One region of the Streptomyces saintjeani genome, then DNA from elsewhere that is predicted to be linked to it. Evidence: riboswitches for the same ligand, from Rfam matches in the RefSeq annotation. Region 1 holds a riboswitch; the other holds the start of a gene.

Region 1 (8,616 bases):
CCCGCGCCAGCACCGTGTCGAAATAGGCCCGGTGGACGACGTCGACGCCCCCGATCCGCAGCCCCTCGGCGAGGACGGTGGCGTACCGATGCGTCTTCCAGGCGATCTGGCGCAGCCCGTCGGGCCCGTGGTACACGGCGTACATCCCGGCCATGACCGCGAGCAGCACCTGCGCCGTACAGATGTTGCTGGTCGCCTTCTCCCGCCGGATGTGCTGCTCGCGCGTCTGGAGCGCCAGCCGGTACGCCCGGTTGCCGTCCGCGTCGACGGACACCCCGACGAGCCGCCCGGGCAGGCTCCGCGCGAACTTCTCGTGCACGGCCATGTATCCGGCGTGCGGCCCCCCGAACCCCATCGGCACCCCGAACCGCTGCGTGGTCCCGACGGCGATGTCCGCCCCCAGCTCCCCGGGCGAGGTCAGCAGGGTCAACGCCAGCAGATCGGCGGCGACGGTGACGAGCGCACCCACCGCGTGCGCCTGCTCGACGAGCGGCTTGATGTCCCGTACGACGCCGGAGGCGCCGGGGTACTGGATCAACACCCCGTTGATCTCCCGCCCGGCGACCTCGGCCGGGATCCCGTCGCTGAGGTCGGCGACGACGACCTCGACGCCGGTCGGCTCGGCCCGCGTCCGGATCACGGCGACGGTCTGCGGGAACGCGTCCGCGTCGACGAGGAAGAGGCCCTTCTTGTTCTTCCCCATCCGCAGCGACAGCGCCATCGCCTCGGCGGCGGCCGTCCCCTCGTCCAGCAGCGAGGCCCCGGACGTCGGCAGCCCGGTCAGATCGGCCACCATCGTCTGGAAGTTGAGGAGCGCTTCGAGGCGTCCTTGGGAGATCTCCGGCTGGTACGGCGTGTACGCGGTGTACCAGGCGGGGTTCTCCATCACGTTCCGCAGGATGACGGGCGGCGTGAACGTCCCGTAGTACCCGAGCCCGATCATCGACCCGAGCACCTGGTTGCGGCCGGCCAGCTCCCGCAGCTCGGCGAGCACCTGCGCCTCGCTCCGCGCGCCCGGCAGGTCCAGCGCGGCGACGTTCTTGATGGCGTCCGGTACGGCGGCGGCGGTCAGCTCGTCCAGCGAGCCGTACCCGACCTGCGCGAGCATCTTGGCCTGGGCCTCGCGGTCGGGCCCGATATGGCGCTGTTCGAAGGGAACGCCCTGCTCCAGGGCGCTGAGCGGGGTACGGGGAGGGGTCATGAGGGGGCCTCCTGGCCGAGACGACCTTCGGTGGCACCACGGCTGTGGGGTGCCCGAACGGCCTCCCCCTCTGTCATCTCGACCTGAGAGCTTCACCGGCCGCCCGAGAGCGCCCGGCTTTCACCGTCGGTGAGAGCGGACGCCGTCGACATCCGCCCTGCTTTCCAGAGTGACCTCGCCCGTGCGGTACGTGAGCCTGAGAGATTCCGGGGAGGAGTTGCTCCTTCGGCGCCTCCGCACGATCCGGAGGACTCTCCCGCACAGGGTCGACAGCCACTTTCACCTTACCAGCGAGGTCAACGCCCCAGCCTTCGAGTGGCCACCGGGCCCGAAGTGCTCTTTCGTAGTCCTTACGACGACTTTCCGGTGACGACGACCGACGACGGCTTCGGCCGCCCCGCGACCAGTGGAGGGCCCGTGCAGACCGACATCGATCCGCGCAACCTGATCGGCCGCAAGGCGTACGACCGGCACGGCGCGAAGATCGGCACGATCGACGAGGTCTACCTCGACGACGCGACCGGCGTCCCGGAGTGGGCCGCCATAAGGACGGGCCTGTTCACCCGCGACGCCTTCGTCCCCCTGGAGACCAGCGAACTCGTCGAGGGCACCCTGCACGTCCCCTACGACCGCGCCCTCATCAAGGACGCCCCCGACTTCGGCGTGGGCCGCCACCTCTCCCCCGCCCAGGAACTCCAGCTCTACCACCACTACGGCATGGACACCGTCGCCCCCACCCCACCGGAGGACCGCGACTTCGGCACCATCGCCGGCGACGACCCGCCCGCCTAGCCGCAGCACCCTAGACCCCCTGCGCACAGGCGCCCCCCGCCGCCAACGGCAACGCCTCCGCCTGCTCCAACTCCGGATCGTCGACCCGGAACGTCCGCACCCGCCCCGGCACCGCATCCCCCGGCGTCTCGAACCGCACGGTCACCCGCCCCACCCCGCTCCCCTGCACCCACCCCTGCCCGAACCCGGCGTGCCGCACATCCTGCCCCGGCCACCACCGATGCTCGACGGGCACCGCCTCCACGACCACCTCCCCCGGCATCTGAGGCGCCTCCTCCTCGTCCCGCACCTCCTCCGCGGCCTGCGCGAACAGGTCCTCCTGCGTGAAGTCGGCGAGCCCCGACACCCCGACCCCGAGCAGCCGCACCCCGCCGGTCGTGTCCACGGACTCCAGCAGCCGCGCCGCGGCCTCCCGCACGACCGCCGGATCGTCGGTGGGCCCGCGCAGCGTCTCGGACCGGGTCAGCGTCGAGAAGTCGTACCGCCGCACCTTCAGCACGATCGTCCGCCCCGACAGCCGGGCCTCCCGCAGCCGGTGCACGCACCGGTCCGCGAGCCGCCGCACCTCGAACCCGACCCGCAGCCGGTCATGGATGTCCACGTCGTACGTGTCCTCCACGGACACCGACTTGGTCTCCCGCTCGGCGACCACGGGCCGGTCGTCGCGCGCGAGCGCCATCGCGTACAGCCCCTGACCGTGCGCCTTGCCGAGCAGCCGGACGAGTTCGTCCTCGCCCGCCCCGGCGATCTCGTCGACCGTGGTGATCCCGGCCCGGCGCAGATGGTCGCCGGTGGCCGGGCCGACCCCGGGCAGTGTCCGCACCGGCATCGGCCCGAGCAGCGCGCGTTCCGTACCCGGCTCGATCAGCAGCAGGCCGTCCGGCTTGGCCCGCTCGGAGGCGATCTTCGCGAGCATCTTGGACGCCGCGAGCCCCACCGACCCCGTCAGGCCCGTGACGGCCCGTATGTCCGCCCGCAGCCTGCTCCCCGTCTCCCGCGCCGACGCGCTGTCCCGGGCCGCCCCCTCGGCCTCCAGGTCCACGAACGCCTCGTCCAGGCTGAGCGGCTCCACCAGCGGCGACAGCTCCCGCAGCAGCCCCATCACCTGCTCGCTGATCGCCCGGTAGACCCCGAACCGCGGAAAGAGATACGCCGCGTTGGGCGCGAGCCTGCGCGCCTGCGCCATCGGCATCGCCGAGTGCACCCCGAACACCCGGGCCTCGTACGACGCGGTCGCCACCACCCCGCGCGGCCCGAGCCCGCCGACGACGACCGCCTTCCCGCGCAGGCTCGGCTTGGCCGCCTGCTCCACCGAGGCGTAGAAGGCGTCCATGTCGAGGTGCAGGACCGTCGGCGCGTTTCTCACATCTCCGATGCTGCACCACGCCACTGACAACGGGCCCGAACACGCGCCCGAGAACGCCGTCAGACCGCCTTGTGCCGCCGCCGCGCCAGCTCGTCCGCCGGGTTGTGCCCGACCAGGGTCTCGCCGGTGTCGACCCGCTCGCCGTGCAGCTGCGACAGCGCGCCCTCCACGTCCCGCCAGACCACGCCGACGGCGATCCCGAAGACGCCCTGGCCGCCCTGGAGCAGCGCGTGGACCTCGTCCGGCGAGGTGCACTCGTACACAGTCGCGCCGTCGCTCATGAGGGTCATGCGCTCCAGGTCGCGGAAGCCCTGTTCCCTCAGATGCAGCACCGCGCCGCGGATGTTCTGGAGGGACACGCCGGTGTCGAGGAAACGCTTCACGATCTTCAGGACGACGACGTCCCGAAAACTGTAGAGGCGCTGGGTCCCCGACCCGTAGGCGGGCCGCACGCTCGGCTCGACGAGCCCGGTGCGTGCCCAGTAGTCCAGTTGCCGGTAGGTGATGCCCGCGGCTGCACACGCCGTCGGACCTCGGTAGCCGATCTCCTCGGACGCCATCGCCGCCGCCCCCTTGCTGCTGCTCGGCACGGCCGCCGGGCGCTGGGGAGCGTGATCGGCCGCGCTGCCGTGAAGCCGGTACGGGCCATTTCCCCCGAACCCTCGTCCGGGGGCACCCCCAGCCGTACCGTCGCCGCTGCTTCTCACGCCGACCTCCGTCCTTGACCTGCCTTCTCGACGGTAGGCAGTCACCAGGGGTGCGTCAACGATCGCCACACTCGGCACGCCGAGTGATAATCACCCTGGGAGTGGTTTCCCGCGCCCCACCGCGGGGAAAGGCTAGCCGAATGCGCTGAGACGATGCCGTAGGACGCTCTCACTGGCCGCTGGCAATTGCCGAACCGAGACGCCATCGTCACCGACGAGTGTCCGGCGGACGGGTCACTGGTTGCTGGTGCCGAAGTCCTCGGGCGAGATCTGGTCGAGGAACTCGCGGAACTTCTCCACCTCGTCCTCCTGCTCGTCCGGGATGGCGATGCCCGCGTCGTCGAGCACCGTGTCGCTGCCGTAGATCGGCGTGCCGGTGCGCAGGGCGAGCGCTATGGCGTCGGACGGGCGGGCGCTGACCTCGACACCGCTGGCGAAGACCAGCTCGGCGTAGAAGACGCCTTCCCTGAGGTCCGTGATGCGCACTTCGGTCAGCTCCTGGCCGACGGCCTCCAGCACGTCCTTGAACAGGTCGTGGGTGAGGGGCCGGGCGGGGGCCATGCCCTGCTGGGCGAAGGCGATCGCGGTCGCCTCCCCCGGTCCGATCCAGATGGGGAGGTAACGGTCGCCTCCCACTTCGCGCAGGAGCACGATCGGTTGGTTGGAGGGCATTTCGACCCGGACACCTACGACATCGAGCTCGTTCACACAGCAACCCTAGGCCGTGCCCGGGACGTTTGGGTAGTCGGGCCCCTACCGGACGGCCGATCCGCCCAGGGCGAACGCCCGTGTCAGGGCAGCCGCACCCCGAGGGCGGTCTGCACCAGCGCGGAGTGCAGCCGGACCGTCAGCAAGGCGAGTTCCTTCGTACGGGCCTGGGCGAGGGCCCGCGTCTGGGGGTTGCGGTGCAGCCGCAGCGGGGCGACGACCTGGTCGACGAGCCCGGCCTCGCGATCCGCCGCCGCCTTCATCACCCGAAGGTGTCGCGGCTCGATCCCGAAGCGCCCGAGTTCCACGACGAGCGCGGCGACGGTGGCCGTCTCGGCGTCGTACACGCCGTCCTCCAGGGGGACGACGAGGCCGTAGGACTCCCACTCGGCGAGTTCCCGCTCGTCGATGCCGGCGGCGGCCAGCAGCTCGGCGCGGCCGATGCGGGCGACGGTGGGGGTGTCACCGGGGTCGGGGACGGGTTCGCCGTCCCGCTGCCTGCCCACGGTCGGCAGGGGGACGGCCTCGCCGCGCTCCAGGGCCTCCAGGTGCTCCCGGATGACCTTGAGCGGCAGGTAGTGGTCCCGCTGGAGCCGCAGGATGCGAGCGAGCCGCTCGACGTCCCGCGGACTGAACTTCCGGTACCCCGAGGGGGTCCGCTCGGGCTCGACGAGCCCTTCCGACTCCAGGAAGCGGATCTTGGAGACGGTGACTTCGGGGAATTCGTCCCGCAGCACGTTCAGCACGGCGCCGATGCTCATCGGCCCGGCCTCCGTGGCGGCGGTGCCGTCTCCGGCACCGCCCCTCGGTGTTCTCAGCATGGACCTTCCCTGGGAGAACCCCCGGACGAGTCCGGGGCGGGTCAGTAACCGCGCTGGCTCGCGTAGAAGACCAGGCGGTACTTGCCGATCTGCACCTCGTCGCCGTTGTTCAGCGCGACCTCGTCGATCCGCTCGCGGTTGACGTAGGTGCCGTTGAGACTGCCGACGTCCGCGACCTTGAACGAGCCGTCCGGGCCACGCCGGAACTCCACGTGGCGGCGCGAGACCGTCACGTCGTCCAGGAAGATGTCGCTCTGCGGGTGACGGCCGGCCGTCGTCAGGTCGCCGTCCAGCAGGAAGCGGCTGCCCGAGTTGGGACCCCGGCGGACCACCAGCAGGGCCGAGCCCAGCGGCAGCGCCTCGACGGCGGCCTGCGCCTCGGGCGACAGCGCCGGGAGCGCGGTCTGGCCGGTGACCTCGGAGTCGTACGCCTCAAGGCCGGAGATGGAGATGGTGGAGGTCGTCTCCGAGGCGCGCTCGGGCGTCACACCCGGACGCAGCGGGGCGCCGCAGTTGGAACAGAAGCGACTGTTCTCCGCGTTGCGGTTACCGCACCTCGAACACACCAGGGCCGACATAGGGGAAAACCCTCCACCCGCACTTGAGGCTGACGGTTGTCCGAAACCTATGTCGCCGGACTGCGCAGGGTCAACAGACGCCGCGCCCTGACCTCCGGGAATGTCACCCCCAGCCACCTGATCGCGGAACAGCGGACGCTGACCCTCGTCGCCTGGCTGTGCGCGATGGCGGGCGGTGGCGTTCTCGCCGCCCTCTCCTCGCGCGCTCTTGCCGAACAACTTCGCAAACAACTTCACGGGCGATTCCCCTTGACCGAAACAGACCCGCCCGTGGGGCAGGACGAACCCTGACTCAATACACCGGCCGACCCGGACACCTTCACAACGTCCGTATCCACCAGACAGTTTCCACCACCGACCACCCGATCGGTGCGCCGACCCCCCGCAACCTCGTGCCCCTGCCGGACGGCCCGCATGCACCCCCGGTTCACCGGGACGACGACCGAGCGTAGTCAGGCTGCTTCGCCGCCCGCAAGGCGTCCACAACGATCTTGTCGGATCGCTCCACGGTGACCGTGGCCTGCTCCTTCTCCAGGGTCTGCACCACACCTCCCGGGATGTTGAGCGCCGGTTCCAGATCCTCGGGCTTGCCGATGACCTGGAAACGATACGGAGTGCGGATCTGGTTCCCGTCCACGCTCACTCCGTTGTCGCCGTCCGTGAAATACGTCCCGGCGACGACGCGTACGCCGTTCACCTGGATCGCCTCCGCCCCGGCCGCGCGCAGCTCCTGGATCGCGTCGAGCAGCATGTCCGCCTCGACCGTCCCCTTCGTGTCGTCGATGGTCATCGTGATACCCGGCCCCTGGGCCGCCACCGTGCCCGCGAGGATGCCGAGTTGCCTCTCCTTCTCGATCGTCTGCTTCCGGGCCTCCTCGGCCTGGTCGGAGCTGTTCTCCAGCTCCTGACGCTGCTTGTCGAGCCCGGTCTTCTCGTCCTCAAGACGCCTGCTGCGGTCGTCCAGTTCATCGAGGATCCGTACGAGGTCCTCCTGGCGTGCGCCGCGCAGCGCGTTGTCGCTGTCACTGTTGGAGGCGACCTGGACGGCGAGTCCGAAGCCGAGGCCGAACAGCAGCAGGGCGACGATCAGCTGAGCGCGCGTCACCCGGGGCGGCCACAGCCCCTGCGCGAGGCGCTGACGGCCGGTCGCCTCGGGCCCGGCGGGCGGCTCGTCGGCCTCGCGCGCGGGCGCCGCCTCGATCTCCTGCGGCAGTTCCCTGCGCAGCCGGTTGCCGGGTTCCCGCTCTCCTTGGCTCATCGGGGTCACGCCCGGAAGACGTGCCGGCGGATCGCCGCGGCGTTCGAGAAGATCCGGATGCCGAGGACCACCACGACACCCGTCGACAACTGGGCGCCCACGCCCAGCTTGTCGCCCAGGAACACGATCAGCGCGGCGACGACCACGTTCGACAGGAACGACACCACGAAGACCTTGTCGTCGAAGATGCCGTCGAGCATGGCCCGCAACCCGCCGAAGACGGCGTCCAGCGCCGCCACCACGGCGATCGGCAGATACGGCTCGACGGCGGCCGGAACCTCGGGCCGGACCAACAGGCCGGCCACGACTCCCACGACGAGGCCCAGTACGGCGATCACGATGTGCCTTTCTCACTTCTCGGCTGTGCGGTTCGGACGATCACACTCGGCGCCGCGGGAAGCCGCAGGTCCTTCTCCGTGGAGATGGCCGTCCGAATGCCGTAGTTCTCCTGGAGAGCGTTCAGATACAGGCCGTCCGCGCTGTTCTGGAACCGGGTGCTCAGCTTGTCCCCGTCCCCCACGGCGAGCACCGTGTAGGGCGGCACCAGCGGCTTGTTGTCGACCAGTATCGCCTCCCCCGCGGCCCTGATCGCCGACAGCGCCGTCAGCCGCTGCCCGTTGACGGAGACGGCCTCCGCGCCGGACTCCCACATGCCGTTGACGACCCGCTGGAGATCCCGGTCGCGCACCCGCCCGGTGTCCGAGAAACCGGACGTCTCGCGCGGGTCGGCGCCCCCGCCCGTGGTCGCCTCCTTGGCGTCGTCCACGACGAGCTTGACGCCAGGACCGTGCACGGCGACGGCCCCCGACAGGATGCCCACCAGGTCCGCCCGGCCGCTGCCGCCGCTGTTCTCCAGGGCCTGGCGCTGACGGGCGCTCACCTCGTCCCGGAGGGTGTCCACGGTCTTCTCCAGCTTGTCCGCGGTCTCCGTCTCCCGGTCGATCCGGTCGATCAGCTCCTGGCGCTCCTTGGCCACCACAGGGGCCGACACCCGCGCCTGGGCCGCGCCCACGGTCACGACGAGCGCCGCGAGCACCAGCCCGCCGGCCAGCCCGAGTTTCGCCTTCAGCGTCTTGGGCAGGCCGCCAGTCCCCTCGGCCTTCCGGCGCGCGGCGGCCTCGGCGTAGCCCTCGTCGAGGCTGTGGTCCATGACGTTGGTGAGCAGCGACATGGAGGCGTCCGGAC
Region 2 (8,616 bases), 5.0 Mb from region 1:
CGACACGCACGCCTGCATCACCCGCCAGATGTCCAGCAGCCCGGCGCGGATCTCGTCCTCGGTCCGCCAGGCCCGCTCGTTCTCCAGCATCAGGGACGAGATGGAGAGCCCCGTCTCCTGTGTCAGGCGCAGGAGTTCGTCCCCCGTACGGAACGGGTACTTGAGCGCCGTGTCGTCCAGCTTGATGCGATCCGCGCCGACCGCCTCCTCGTCGACCACGAACCCGCCGCCCACGGAGTAGTAGGTCCGCGTGAGGACTTCGGCGCCGGAAGCGTCGTACGCCCAGAGGGTCATCCCGTTCGCGTGGTACGGAAGTGCCTTGCGCCGGTGGAGGATCAGGTCGTCGTCGAAGGAGAACGCGATCTCCCGCTCGCCCAACAGCCGCAGCGAACCGGTGGACTTGATGGCCTCCACCCGCTCGTCCGCGCCCTCGACGTCGACCGTGCGCGGCGAGTTGCCCTCCAGGCCGAGGAGTACGGCCTTCGGCGTCCCGTGGCCGTGACCGGTCGCCCCCAGCGACCCGTACAGCTCCGTCCGCACGGACGCGACCGACCCGAGCACCCCCTCGCTCCGCAGCCGCCGCGCGAACATCCGCGCCGCCCGCATCGGACCGACCGTGTGCGAACTCGAAGGACCGATACCGACCGAGAAGAGGTCGAACACGGAGATGGCCACGGAGACTCCAACCAGAAAGGACGAGAACACACGACGTCGGGTGCCACGCCGGGGACTACGAATGCGGGCGGGGCGGACCAGAAGGCCCCCACCCCGGCGGTGGAGGCCCGAAGACCCGCCTCCACTCCGGCGGAGGAGGCCCGAAGACCCACCCCCACCCCGGCGGGAGCGGCCCCGAGGCCCCCCCCGCCCGGACGGAAGCGGACCCGAAGACCCGCTCCCCGACCGACCGGCCTGCCGACCTACTTGCCCAGCGCCGGGTACAGCGGGTGCTTGTCCGCGAGCGCCTTCACCCGGATCCGCAGCGCCTCCACGTCGTACGACGGCTTCAGCGCCTGAGCGATGACGTCCGCGACCTCGGTGAAGTCCTCGGCCGTGAAGCCGCGCGTGGCGAGCGCGGGCGTCCCGATGCGCAGCCCGGACGTCACCATCGGCGGACGCGGGTCGTCCGGGACGGCGTTGCGGTTGACGGTGATGCCGACCTCGTGGAGCCGGTCCTCGGCCTGCTGCCCGTCGAGCGCGGACTCCCGCAGGTCGACGAGGATCAGGTGGACGTCGGTCCCACCGGACAGGACGTTTACCCCGGCCGCGCGAGCGTCATCGGCGGTGAGCCGCGCGGCGAGAATCCGCGCCCCCTCCACCGTACGCCGCTGCCGCTCCTTGAACTCCTCGGAGCCGGCGACCTTGAACGACACGGCCTTCGCGGCGATGACGTGCTCCAGCGGACCCCCCTGGAACCCGGGAAACACCGAGGAGTTGAGCTTCTTCGCGAAGGACGACTTCGCGAGGATGATCCCCCCGCGCGGCCCGCCCAGCGTCTTGTGCGTCGTGGACGTCACCACATCCGCGTACGGCACCGGGTTGGCGTGCAGCCCCGCCGCCACGAGCCCGGCGAAGTGCGCCATGTCGACCCACAGGTACGCCCCGACCTCGTCGGCGATCCGCCGGAACTCCGCGAAGTCCAGCTCACGCGGATAGGCGGACCACCCGGCGATGATCACCTTCGGCCGGTGCTCGCGCGCGAGCCGCTCCAGCTCCTCCATGTCGACGAGCCCGGTCTCGGGAGACACGTGATAGGCGACGACATTGAACTGCTTGCCGGAGAAGTTGAGCCGCATCCCGTGCGTGAGATGGCCACCGTGCGCGAGGTCGAGCCCGAGGATCGTGTCCCCGGGCTGGGCCAGCGCGAAGAGCGCCGCCTGGTTCGCGGAAGCCCCCGAGTGCGGCTGGACGTTCGCGCACTGAGCCCCGAACAGCTCCTTCACCCGGTCGATGGCGATCTGCTCGGCGACGTCGACGTGCTCGCACCCGCCGTAGTAGCGCCGCCCCGGATACCCCTCGGCGTACTTGTTGGTCAGGACGGACCCCTGCGCCTCCATGACGGCCAGCGGAGCGAAGTTCTCCGAGGCGATCATCTCCAGCGTCGACTGCTGCCGGCCGAGCTCCGCGTCGACGGCGGCGGCGATCTCCGGGTCCAGCTCGTGCAGGGACGTGTTCAGGACAGACATGGGTACGACTCCTCAGCCGGCGGTGTAGGCGGTGTACTCGTCGGCGGACAGCAGGTCGTCCGGCTCACCGGCGACGCGCACCTTGAAGAGCCAACCCCCCGTGAACGGCTCGGAGTTGACCAGCGACGGGTCCTCCGAGACGTTCGGGTTGACCTCGGTGATCTCACCGTCCACCGGCGCGTACAGCTCGCTCACCGACTTGGTCGACTCCAGCTCGCCGCAGGACTCGCCCGCGGTCACGGCGGCGCCGACCGCCGGCAGCTCGACGAAGACGACGTCACCGAGGGCGTTCGCCGCGTGCTCGGTGATCCCGACCGTCGCCACGCCGTCCTCGGCGGGCGAGATCCACTCGTGTTCCTTGCTGTAGCGCAGGTTCTGGGGGTTGCTCATGGCCTGAATTCTCCTGTACGCGGGGGAGTGCTGGTGAATGGGGGACTGCGGAAGAGCTACTTCTGGCGCTGGTAGAACGGCAGAGCCACGACCTCGTACGCCTCGTGGCTCCCCCGGATGTCGACGCCGACCCCGTCCGTCCCCGGCGCCGCGTGCGCCGCGTCGACGTACGCCATCGCGATCGGCCTGCCCAGCGTGGGGGAGGGGGCGCCGGAGGTCACCTCGCCGATGACGGCGCCGCCCGCGACGACGTCGTACCCGGCACGCGGCACGCGCCGCCCGGCGGCGACCAGCCCGACCAGCACCCGGGGCGGCTTGCGCTCGGCGAGCGCGGCGGCTTCGGTGAGGGCCTCGCGCCCCACGAAGTCCCCGTCCTTGCCGAACTTCACGACCCGCCCGAGCCCGGCGTCGAAGGGCGTCAGGGCCGTCGACAGCTCATGCCCGTACAGCGGCATGCCCGCTTCGAGCCGCAGCGTGTCCCGGCAGGAGAGGCCGCAGGGGACGGGACCCCGGGCGGCCAGCGCCTCCCACAGCGCCACCGCGTCGGAGGGCGCCACGAACAGCTCGAACCCGTCCTCACCGGTGTACCCGGTCCGCGCGATCAGCGCCGGCACCCCGGCGACCGTCCCCGGCAGCCCGGCGTAGTACTTCAGCCCGGCGAGATCGGCGTCGGTGAGTGCGCCCAGAACCGCGGAAGCCTCCGGCCCCTGCACGGCGATCAGCGCATACGCGTCCCGGTCGTCGCGCACGAGCGCGTCGAACCCGGCGGCCCGCTCGGTCAGCGCGTCCAGCACGACCTGCGCGTTCGACGCGTTCGCGACGACCATGAACTCGGTCTCGGCGAGCCGGTAGACGATCAGGTCGTCCAGGATGCCGCCGTCGGCCCGGCAGATCATCGTGTAGCGGGCCCGGCCCACCTTGACCGCCGCGAGGTCGCCGACCAGCGCGTAGTTCAGCAGCGCCGCGGCCTCGGGCCCGGTGACGGTGATCTCGCCCATGTGCGAGAGGTCGAAGAGCCCCGCGCGGGTACGGACGGCGGTGTGCTCCTCGCGCTCCGAGCCGTAGCGCAGCGGCATGTCCCAGCCCGCGAAGTCGGTCATGGTCGCGCCGAGCGAGCGGTGCAGGGCATCGAGCGCGGTACGCCGGGGTACGGCGGAACTGCTGGTCATCGGGCGTTCGTCTCCCAGGTGTGACGGGGTGGGCAAGGGCTTCCCGTACGGATACGGGAAGGTCCTCCCCATCTGTCATCGGAACCTGAGAGGTTCGCCGTGACCCTCGCGGGAACACGGCTTGCACCTTGGGTGGGACCACCGGGGCGGCCCGCTTTTCAGATGTGCCTCGCCCACGCGGTAACGGTGCCTGAGAGATTCAAGGGAGGGACTTGCTCCTTCGGCGCCCCGGCGACACAAAAGCCGGGGACTCTCCCGCGCGGATTCGAACGGCCGGTATGCAGTTGGCGCGGCCATCATCGCACGCCGGCCCCGCCGCGCGGCAGGCCGGATCTGTAACGGGGCTGTGTCAGGAAGCGCACCAAATCACGAGACAGATTCCATTACCTTCTCTTTACTGTCTATGGGGAGACCCGTAACTGACGGGACTGCTCCAAGGGGAGGACGATCTACGGTGAACAGGACAACGGCGTACGCGACGGCGCTGCCCGCACAGCCCGCGGCGCCCGCGAGGGAGAGCCGCGCCGGGCACCCCGCGCCGGTCGTCCGCGACCTGCGCGACCGCGAAGGACACAGCCCGCACGCCCTCCTCTTCGGCCCCCGCGACCTCGTCGTCGTCACCGGCCTGCCCGGCAGCGGCAAGTCCACGCTGATGCGCCGCACGGTCCACGGCACCGGCATCGACTCCCAGGACACGAGAGACCGCTGGGACGCGCGGACGCCCGCCTGGCTGCCGTACGCCGTCTACCGCCCCCTCGTCCGCCTCGCGCACTACGCGGGCCTGTGGCGCGCCCTGCGCTCCGGCAAGGGCGTCGTCGTCCACGACTGCGGCACCCAGTCCTGGGTACGGAACTGGCTCGCCCGCGCGTCCCGCCGCCGGGGCGGCACCCTGCACCTCCTCCTCCTGGACGTCACCCCGGACACGGCCCTGGAGGGCCAGCGCGAGCGGGGCCGGGGCGTCTCCCGGTACGCGTTCCTGCGCCACCGGCACGCCGCGTCCCGCCTGATCAGGTCGGTGGAGAAGGGGAACCTGCCGGACGGCTGCGAGGCGGCGATACTCCTGGACCGACCGGCCGCCGACGTCCTGCGCAGGATCGCGTTCACCCGGGGCTGAACCCGCCCTGCCCGGCGCCCCCTTAAGCTTTGCCTCTTCGACAGCGGTTTTCAGCAGGCGGTATACAGCGATGGACTTCCCGACCGACTTCCCGGCCCCCGCACACCCCCACTCCCACGGCGGCTGGCCGGGGAACGAGCTGGAGGAGGTGCTCTCCGCCTCCCTGGGCGTGCCGTCAGCGGGCGGCCGAATAATCGAGGTCCTCGCGCGCAGCTTCGTCTGGATCCCGCTCCCCAACGGCGGCGGCCCCCGCAGCGGCCCCCTCGACCTCCCCACGATCGACGTCGCAGGCCAGGTGTACGTCCCCGTCTTCACCTCCGAGGAACAGTTCCGCCAGGTCACCGGCTCCCACATGGCGTACACGATCGCCCCGGCGGTCGAGTTCGCGAAGGGCCTCCCCCCGCAGGTCGGCATCGCCCTCAACCCCGACGGCGTCGTAGGCGTCCCCCTCCCCCCGCAGGCGGTGGCGGACCTCTGCCGAGCGGACCGCCCCCCCCTGCACGGCACGGCCTCCGGCGCCCGCGTCCGCCTCTTCGAGCCGGACTGGCAGGACGACCCGATGGACTTCCTCACGGAGGCGTCCAGGGAGTTCGAGGCGACGGGAGTGGTCCTCACGGCCCGCCGCTGCCTCGCGGCGATAGAGACCTCGGAACCGGTGATGTTCGTAGGAGTCGAACTCACCCACTGGGAAGGCGAGTTCGGCGAACGCCCGCTGGACGCGCTCGGCAGGGCGCTGGGCCGGGTCCCGGTCCCGTGGGGAGTCAACCTGATCCTCCTGGACGCGGCACAGGACCCGGTGGGGGAGTGGCTGAGGACGAACGTCCGGCCGTTCTACTCCCGCACCGGGTAGAAACCCGTCCGCTACCCGTCGTCCACCCAACCGGCGAACCCCCCGTGGGCGCTTAAGCTTGACCCCGACGCAGGGCAACAGGCATACACGGGGCAATTTTTACGAAGGGTCGGTAAAGACGTGAGCGTGAGCGGCACCGCTGCGGCCGGCCAGGTCGAGCACATGCTGCGCCAGGTCACGCCTGGCCGCTACGACGCCTACGAGGCACTCCTGCGCGCGCTCTCGACCCCCACCACCGGCCAGGTCTGGATGCTGCTGTGGCACGGCCAGTCCGGCTCCCCGGACGCCCAGTACGGCTCGATGGAGGTGGACGGCCACGGGTACGCGCCCTGCGTGACGTCCGCCCAGGAGCTGTCCGCGAGCGGCTGGAACCGTTCGTACGAGGTGGTGGACGGCCTCGACGCGGCCCGCACCCTGTACCCGGACCGCCACGGCCTGTGGCTGAACCCGCACGCGCCGGGCGGCGGCGTCGGCGTCCCCTGGCCGGACCTGCGCCGCATCGCGACGGGCCTGGACCGCCAGCCCCCCGGCCCGCTGCGCCTGTCGGACCCGGCGGTGGAGATCCCGCACTTCTACGCCCTCCTCGGCCAGAACGCCCACCGCACCCCCGCGATCAGGGCGCTGCGCCGCGCCTGGGTCCAGCCGGCCCTGGGCCAGCCGTACCTGTCGATCGGCCTGGACGTGTACGACGCGTCCCCGCAGTCCGTCGACGCGGTGCGCGCGATGATGCAGCAGTCGATCGGCGCCGTCCCCGACGGCCTGTCCGTGTCGACGGTCGCGATGACCGACGAGTACGACCCGGTCGTCATGTGGATGCGGGCCAACGCCCGCCCGTTCTACGACCGCGAGGCGCACGCCCCGGCGCAGCAGTCCCCGGCGGCCGGTTACGGCTACCCGGCGACCCCCGGCGCGTACTGATCCGCCCCACGCGCCACTTCCTACCCACGAGTACGTCCTGACGCTCCGTCATCTCAGGAAACCCGCTCGTTACACCGACCCGTGTTCATCTCCGCGCGTAGAGCGAACCGGTACACGCTACTGTGCCCTGAATTACCGACTTGCCCTCGTCCGAGGGCCGTTACCCACTGTTCGGATAACGGAAGCCAACGGTCGGCATCACGGTTGTGCATACTTTCGGCGCCGCATCTGGCGCGTGATCACGAGCGCGTTGAAGACTCGCCTCCCATAAGACGCGAGTAAGGCCGGTCACCACCGGCGGGAAGGGTCAGTGCACTGTGACCGCACCGATCGAGACCACCGGGTCGGAGGCAGGAGCACAGCCGGAGGCCGTGCTCGCCGGGGCCAGCCAGAGCCAGATCGAAGGGCGTTCACTCACCCAGATCGCCTGGACCCGGTTCAAGCGCGACAAGCTGGCTGTGGCCGGCGGCATCGTCGTCGTCCTGCTCGTCCTCATGGCGATCCTCGCCAAGCCCATCGAGTCCGTCTTCGGCCTCGACCCGAACGAGTTCCACCAGGACCTCATCGACCCGGCGATGCAGGCGCCCATCGGCGGCTGGGGCGGCATGAGCTGGGACCACCCGCTCGGCGTCGACCCGCAGTACGGCCGCGACATGCTCGCCCGCATCATCGACGGGTCCTGGGTCTCCCTGCTCGTCGCGGGCGGCGCCACCCTGCTGTCGGTGGTCATCGGCACGGTCCTCGGGGTCGTCGCCGGCTACTACGGCGGCTGGGTCGACTCGATCATCAGCCGGCTGATGGACACCTTCCTCGCCTTCCCGCTGCTGCTCTTCGCCATCGCCATCTCGGCCTCCGTCCAGGACGGCTTCTTCGGCCTGAACGGGCTCCCGCTGCGGATCTGCGTACTGATCTTCGTGATCGGCTTCTTCAGCTGGCCGTACATCGGCCGTATCGTGCGCGCCCAGACGATGACCCTGCGCAAACGGGAGTTCGTCGAAGCCGCGCACAGCCTCGGCGCACGCGGACCGTACGTCCTGTTCCGCGAACTCCTCCCGAACCTCGTCGCGCCGATCCTCGTCTACTCGACGCTGATCATCCCGACGAACATCCTCTTCGAGGCCAGCCTGAGCTTCCTCGGGGTCGGTATCGCCCCGCCGCAGGCGTCCTGGGGCGGAATGCTCAGCAACGCCGTGGATCTCTACACAGCTGATCCGCAGTACATGTTCGTGCCCGGACTGGCGATCTTCATCACCGTCCTGGCGTTCAACCTGCTGGGTGACGGGCTGCGCGACGCACTCGACCCTCGCAGCAAGTGATCCCACAGTGATTTACATCGACAGAGGGGGCTTTCCTCGGTGAAGACCAGAAGAGTGACCGCCGCGATCGCGTCGGTCCTGGCGATCTCGCTGGGCGCTTCCGCCTGTGGCGGAGACAGCGACAGCGGTGGCGGCTCCGCCAAGGGGAAGAAGGACGAGGCTCTGACGTCGGTCGTCAACGTCTCGAACAAGAAGGGGGGCACCCTCAGCTTCGAGCACTCGGACGTGGCGGACTCCCTGGACCCGGGCAACACCTACTACGGCTGGGTGCAGAACTTCTCGCGCCTGTACGGCCGTACGCTCACCACGTTCAAGCCGGCCGCCGGCAAGGACGGCCTGACCGTCGTCCCCGACCTCGCCGAGTCGCTGGGCACGCCCAGCGCCGACGCCAAGACGTGGACGTACAAGCTGCGCACCGGCGTCAAGTTCCAGGACGGGACCCCGGTCACGTCCAAGGACGTCAAGTACGCCATCGAGCGCTCCAACTTCGCGCCCGAGGTGCTGTCCAACGGTCCGACGTACTTCAAGTCGTACCTGCTCGGCGGCGACAAGTACACGGGTCCCTACAAGGACAAGAACCCGAACGGCCTCGCGTCCATCGAGACGCCGGACGCGCAGACCATCGTGTTCAAGCTGAAGCAGCCGTTCGCGGACTTCGACTACCTGGCGACCTTCT

Evidence for each region. A riboswitch is a leader RNA that binds a small molecule or an ion and turns the genes downstream of it on or off. The one in region 1 is predicted to bind glycine.
Region 2: it holds a riboswitch for glycine, as region 1 does, so the genes downstream of both, gcvT (glycine cleavage system aminomethyltransferase GcvT) here and gcvP (aminomethyl-transferring glycine dehydrogenase) in region 1, are expected to answer to the same signal.

What each region holds. Positions count from the first base shown of each region.
Region 1 covers NZ_CP189624.1:1,624,376-1,632,991, forward strand. The annotation lists gene gcvP (aminomethyl-transferring glycine dehydrogenase) at 1-1,201, opposite strand, end outside; glycine riboswitch at 1,262-1,375, opposite strand; glycine riboswitch at 1,376-1,470, opposite strand; gene ACQCO7_RS07160 (PRC-barrel domain-containing protein) at 1,619-1,993, shown strand; gene ACQCO7_RS07165 (DNA polymerase IV) at 2,004-3,359, opposite strand; gene ACQCO7_RS07170 (MerR family transcriptional regulator) at 3,419-4,066, opposite strand; gene ACQCO7_RS07175 (bifunctional nuclease family protein) at 4,301-4,774, opposite strand; gene ftsR (transcriptional regulator FtsR) at 4,858-5,595, opposite strand; gene ACQCO7_RS07185 (FHA domain-containing protein) at 5,637-6,518, opposite strand; gene ACQCO7_RS07190 (DUF881 domain-containing protein) at 6,601-7,431, opposite strand; gene ACQCO7_RS07195 (small basic family protein) at 7,437-7,769, opposite strand; gene ACQCO7_RS07200 (DUF881 domain-containing protein) at 7,766-8,602, opposite strand.
Region 2 covers NZ_CP189624.1:6,643,835-6,652,450, forward strand. The annotation lists gene ACQCO7_RS30350 (L-serine ammonia-lyase) at 1-675, opposite strand, end outside; gene glyA (serine hydroxymethyltransferase) at 918-2,183, opposite strand; gene gcvH (glycine cleavage system protein GcvH) at 2,196-2,573, opposite strand; gene gcvT (glycine cleavage system aminomethyltransferase GcvT) at 2,630-3,742, opposite strand; glycine riboswitch at 3,805-3,910, opposite strand; glycine riboswitch at 3,911-4,010, opposite strand; gene ACQCO7_RS30370 (AAA family ATPase) at 4,197-4,856, shown strand; gene ACQCO7_RS30375 (enhanced serine sensitivity protein SseB) at 4,927-5,706, shown strand; gene ACQCO7_RS30380 (enhanced serine sensitivity protein SseB C-terminal domain-containing protein) at 5,827-6,624, shown strand; gene ACQCO7_RS30385 (ABC transporter permease) at 6,942-7,940, shown strand; gene ACQCO7_RS30390 (ABC transporter substrate-binding protein) at 7,980-8,616, shown strand, end outside.